Regions from separate parts of the Pseudomonas sp. 9Ag genome, predicted to be linked through region 2. Evidence: predicted binding sites of a transcription regulator. Region 2 holds the regulator's gene; the other holds the start of a gene.
What was found. Region 2 encodes FliA, which starts transcription of late flagellar genes. Its sites were predicted from a motif close to CTAAAGTTTNNNNNNNNNNNGCCGNTAA; they were not measured.

Region 1 (2,987 bases), 540 kb from region 2:
GCACTGGCGGCGTAGGGCCGGCCGCTCAGAACGGCTGTTGTAGAAGCAAGCCTGCTTGCGAAGGCAGCGACCCGAGTGGTCGCCGTTCTCGCGGACGAGCAATAAATCTCCCTTCACGCTCCGGGAGCTGCGCAGTCACAGCGCAGCGGCTACATCCGGAAACGACTCACCAGTCCATTCAGATCCACCGCCAGGCGCGACAGCTCCTGAGTCGCCACACTGGTTTGCTGGGCGCCAGCAGAGGTTTGCACCGAGAGATCACGAATGCTGACAAGGTTACGGTCAATCTCACGGGCGACCTGCGCCTGCTCCTCCGACGCACTGGCGATGACCAGGTTGCGCTCGTTGATTCCGGCGACCGTCTCGGCAATCCGCACCAGGGCAACGCCAGCCGCTTCGGCCTTGTTCAGGGTGGTCTGCGCGCGCGAGGCGCCTTGTTGCAGCGCTTCGACTGTCAGCCCGGTGCCTTGCTGAATGCTGCCAAGCATCGACTCGATTTCTCGGGTCGACTCACCGGTACGTTTCGCCAATGCTCGCACCTCATCCGCCACCACGGCGAAGCCGCGGCCGGCGTCTCCGGCTCGCGCCGCCTCGATGGCAGCGTTCAGGGCCAGCAGGTTGGTCTGCTCGGCCACCGCGCGGATCACATCCAGCACACGGGTGATGTTGTGGGTCTGATCGGCCAACTCACCGGCACGGGCCGAGGCGCTGACAACATCAGCCGCCAAAGCCTGTATCGATGCAATGGCGTCTTCGAGCTGCATACGTCCCTGTTGAGCCGACTCGCTGGAAGCCCGCGACGCCTCGGAGGTGGAAACGGCATTGCTGGCCACCTCTTCGACCGCACAAGTCATCTCATTCACCGCCGTGGCGGCCTGTTCAATCTGATCGTTCTGCCGCTGCAAGCCCTCGGTGCTGTCCAGCATGACAGCGCTCATTTCTTCGGCCGAAGCCGTCAGCACATGGGCCGAATCGTTGATCTGCCCGATGATGCTACGCAGGTTGGCCTGCATCTCGCTCAGCGAGGTCAGCAGCTCAGTGGCTTCGTCGTTGCCATTAACATGAACTTCATGGGTGAGGTCGCCTTTGGCAATCTGATTCGAAACGGCGACAGCGCGACGCATGGGCCGCACGATGCTGGCGGTCAACAGCAGCGCCAGCGCAACGGTCGAGACCAACGCAACCAGGATCACCGAGGCGATCACCCTCTGCGCGTTCCGATAAACGGACGTGGCCGCCTCGACAGCATGATGGGCGCCCTCCTCGTTAAACGACCGGAGTTCCAACAAAGCCTGTTCGAGCTGGTGGCTAAGCTCGCTAACCCGCGCGTTCACCGCGGCAGCCCTGTCCTCGCTCGGGTTGGCGGCAAGCACGCGCTGGCGATCCTGAAGCGCTTGGGGATAGCTGGCGTATACATTCTTGACGACACCGAACACGCGAGCCTCATCAGGATTGGATATGTGCTCCTCGTAACGAGCCATCAGCTGGCTGAGCTTGGTCATTGCTGCAGCGATCTGCTCGTCGCTCTTGCGAAGCGTTTCGGCGTCTTGGAAGGCCAACTGCCGCATGGATTCGATCCGCACGTGAGCAAGATTCAGCGCCATATCGTCAGCGGCCGCCTGGCTTGGCATCCAATCGGAGTCGATCTCGCTGCCCGCAGCACGTATCGCGGACATCTGCATCAGGCTGAACAACCCAAGCGCGGCCAGCAGCACGGCTACAAGCGCAAAGAACAGCAGCGTGCGATGGGAGATTTTCAATTTGCGTAGCATGGCGGTTCTCAAACGTGGTGCCGCCAGCAAGAGGCGGGGCTTCCAGTTTTATCTGCCATGCTGTTGATAACTTGAGCCGCAGAGTCTTGCTATGACCTGCCGGTCATCGGCTTTCACCGCACGGCGCTCGAACTTGTTCATGAGGACAACCAATGACTCCAACCACTGAAATGCCACGTCGGGTACGCCTTGTAGAAGTCGGCCCCCGCGACGGCCTGCAGAACGAAAAGCAGCCCATCAGCGTTGCAGACAAGGTTCGCCTGGTCGACGACCTCACCAGCGCGGGGCTGCACTATGTCGAGGTGGGCAGCTTCGTCTCGCCCAAGTGGGTGCCACAAATGGCGGGTTCTGCCGATGTGTTCGCGCAGATCAAGCAGAAGCCCGGCGTCACCTACGCCGCGCTGACGCCCAATATGAAAGGACTCGAAGCAGCCATCGAAGCCGGAGTCAGTGAAGTGGCTGTGTTTGGCGCCGCCTCGGAAGCCTTCTCGCAAAAGAACATCAACTGCTCCATCGACGAAAGCCTGGCGCGCTTCGCTCCGCTGATGACTGCAGCGCGCGAGAACGGCATTCAGGTACGCGGCTACGTCTCTTGCGTGTTGGGCTGCCCTTACGAAGGCGAAGTAGACCCCAAGCGCGTCGCGCATGTGGCGCACGAGCTGTTCGCCATGGGCTGCTATGAGGTTTCGCTGGGCGACACCATCGGTGCCGGCACACCGGGCAAAACCCGTCAGCTGATCGAGGCGGTCAGTCGCGAGGTTCCGCGTGACAAGCTCGCCGGTCACTTTCACGACACCTATGGTCAGGCGCTGGCGAACATCTACGCCAGCCTGCTGGAAGGCGTCGGCACCTTCGACAGTTCGGTCGCAGGCCTCGGCGGTTGCCCCTATGCCAAAGGCGCCAGCGGCAATGTGGCCAGTGAAGACGTGCTCTACATGCTCGACGGCCTGGGCATTCAGACCGGCATCGACCTGAACGCGCTGATCGCGGCCGGTCAGCGCATCAGCGATGTGCTGGGTCGTCCCAACGGATCACGCGTCGCGCGGGCCCGACTGAGCGCTGAGTAACCCGAGTCTGTAGCCAACCTCAGATAACAAGAGGCATTTCATGAACAAGATCTATCCCAACGCCAAGCAGGCGCTCGACGGCCTGGTCGAGGATGGCATGACGCTCGCCGTTGGCGGTTTTGGCCTGTGCGGCATTCCCGAGGCACTG
Region 2 (2,987 bases):
CTGCCTATCGCTTACCTCGCCGATGGGCCGCGTATTCCGGACGACCTGCATCTGCCTCGCAGTCACCAGTTGGTCAGTCGTGCGGTGAGCTTGCAATCGGAAGAGAATCCGAGCGAGGAAACCATGGCTGACATGTTCTCCGATCTTTACAACGGTTCTCGGAAGGTCGGATGAACGCTTTGCTACGTGTGACACACAAAGAAGACGCGTTCGGGCTGAACGCATCGATGGCCCTAGGGCTCCAGCAAGAGATAGGCGTGTGAAAATGGGTATGCATCCCGTACAGGTTATTGCAGTGACCGGCGGCAAAGGTGGCGTCGGCAAGACCAACGTGTCGGTCAATCTGTCCTTGGCGCTGGCCGATCTCGGGCGTAGGGTCGTATTGCTCGACGCCGACCTCGGTCTGGCCAACGTCGATGTGTTGCTCGGCCTGACAACCAAACGCACCCTGGCTGATGTCATTGCAGGCGAATGCGATCTTCGTGACGTGCTGATCCAGGGGCCGGGCGGCATCCGCATCGTGCCGGCCGCATCCGGCACGCAGAGCATGGTGCAGCTATCGACGCTGCAGCACTCCGGCCTGATCCAAGCGTTCAGCGATATCGGCGATGACATCGATGTGCTGATCATCGATACCGCCGCCGGCATTGGTGATGGTGTGGTGAGCTTTGTGCGCGCCGCACAGGAAGTGCTGCTGGTGGTGACCGACGAACCCACGTCGATCACCGATGCCTACGCGCTGATCAAATTGCTCAATCGCGACTACGGCATCAGCCGCTTCCGGGTACTGGCCAACATGGCCCATGCGCCGCAGGAAGGCCGCAATCTGTTCGCCAAGTTGACCAAGGTGACTGAGCGCTTCCTGGACGTGGCGCTGCAGTATGTAGGCGCGATTCCGTACGACGAGTCGGTGCGCAAGGCCGTGCAGAAGCAGCGTGCCGTTTATGAAGCCTACCCCCGTGCAAAGTGTTCGCTGGCGTTCAAGGCCATCGCGCAGAAAGTTGACACCTGGCCGTTGCCGGCAACGCCACGCGGTCATCTGGAGTTCTTTGTGGAGCGCCTGGTAAGGCCCGCCGCAGAGCCTAACGAACAATAGCGGCTGGATTCGGTATGTATTACAGCAAAGCTCAGGCTAAAGACTCGCAGTACCAACTCATCGATCAATACGCGCCGCTGGTCAAACGCATTGCTTACCACCTCCTGGCGCGATTGCCGGCGAGCGTGCAGGTCGACGACCTGATGCAGGCTGGGATGATCGGCTTGCTGGAAGCGTCAAAGAAATATGACGCCGGCAAGGGTGCGAGCTTCGAGACTTACGCAGGTATTCGCATACGCGGTGCGATGCTCGACGAGGTGCGCAAGGGTGATTGGGCGCCGCGTTCGGTACACCGGAATTCGCGCATGGTCAGTGAGGCGATTCGGGCAATTGAGGCCAGAACAGGACGCGACGCTAAAGATCAGGAAGTTGCGGCCGAACTTAAATTGAGTCTCGATGAGTACTACGGCATTCTGGGCGACACCTTGGGCAGCCGCCTGTTCAGCTTCGATGATCTGCTTCAGGAAGGCGAGCATGGGGAGTTCGAGGAGGATGCTGCCAGCACCCATCCGGAACCGTCCCGCGATCTCGAAGACGAGCGTTTTCAACAGGCGTTGGCTGAAGCCATCGGCAACCTGCCTGAACGTGAAAAGTTGGTGCTTTCGCTGTATTACGACGAAGAGTTGAACTTGAAGGAAATCGGTCAGGTACTGGGCGTCAGTGAATCGCGGGTGAGCCAGTTGCACAGTCAGTGCGCGGCACGTCTGCGGGCTCGTCTTGGCGAGTGGCGCGCGCGTTAACGACCGGTTTGCAACAAAGCATTAGAGACCGCTTACGAGCTTCATTCATGAGGCCCGCAAACAGACCGTGAGCAGGTCTCGGATTCGGGTTTACGGAGGTGTACTTGGACAAGAACATGAAAATCCTCATCGTCGACGATTTTTCGACCATGAGACGGATCATCAAGAACCTCTTGCGCGATCTGGGCTTTACCAATACCGCCGAAGCGGATGATGGCACTACTGCTTTGCCAATGCTGAAGAGCGGAAGTTTCGATTTTCTCGTCACCGACTGGAACATGCCCGGCATGAGCGGCATCGACCTGCTGCGCGCGGTCCGCGCCGACGAGCGCCTCAAGCACCTGCCGGTGTTGATGGTGACCGCCGAGGCGAAGCGCGATCAGATCATCGAGGCCGCGCAGGCTGGCGTTAACGGATACGTGGTCAAGCCATTCACGGCTCAAGTGCTCAAAGAAAAGATCGAAAAGATCTTCGAGCGCGTCAACGGCTGAAGCAGTAACGCCGCGAGGGCACTATGACGCAAGCAGACCAAGGCCTGGCAGAGTTCGAAGCGACTCTGAGGGCTCATGCACCCCAATTGATTGAAAGTCTGCAGCAAGGCCGCTTCGAAGAAGCGACGCAGATGTTTAACGAGCTCAATCAGGCGCGCAACCTGGGGCTGTACCAGGAAGTCGGCAAGCTCACGCGTGAGCTGCACAACGCCATCGTCAAGCTCGAAATGGACACCTGTGCGACGGGGGGTGATCCGTCGCCAATCACCGACGCCACGGACCGATTGTCCTACGTGGTGGAGATGACCGAAAAAGCGGCCAACCGCACCATGGACCTGGTTGAGGAATCGGCGCCGCTGGTGAACTACGTCAGCTACGAAGCCCAGAGTCTGACTGCCGATTGGCAGCGCTTCATGCGTCGCGATATGAATGCTGAGCAGTTCCGCGACCTGGTCAAACGCATCGATCAGTTTCTCCAGCGCAGCATGAACGATGGCAGTCAGCTGTCGCAGAACCTTAGCGAAATCATGCTGGCCCAGGATTTCCAGGACCTTACCGGTCAGGTGATCAAAAGGGTGACCCGGCTCATTACCGAACTCGAAAGTAACCTGCTTAATCTGGTGCTGATGGCAGGCCAGGTTGACCGCGTGGCGGGCATCC

Region 1: ALTERO38_RS07420 (methyl-accepting chemotaxis protein) is a predicted target of FliA. The motif match lies at 1,821-1,848, and genes of this name have one in related genera.

What each region holds. Positions count from the first base shown of each region.
Region 1 covers NZ_LR733836.1:1,683,626-1,686,612, forward strand. Annotated here, with positions in the region: gene ALTERO38_RS07420 (methyl-accepting chemotaxis protein) at 150-1,772, opposite strand; gene ALTERO38_RS07425 (hydroxymethylglutaryl-CoA lyase) at 1,943-2,839, shown strand; gene ALTERO38_RS07430 (CoA transferase subunit A) at 2,880-2,987, shown strand, end outside.
Region 2 covers NZ_LR733836.1:2,226,406-2,229,392, reverse strand. Annotated here, with positions in the region: gene flhF (flagellar biosynthesis protein FlhF) at 1-174, shown strand, start outside; gene fleN (flagellar synthesis regulator FleN) at 266-1,096, shown strand; gene fliA (RNA polymerase sigma factor FliA) at 1,111-1,836, shown strand; gene ALTERO38_RS09880 (chemotaxis response regulator CheY) at 1,953-2,327, shown strand; gene ALTERO38_RS09875 (protein phosphatase CheZ) at 2,351-2,987, shown strand, end outside.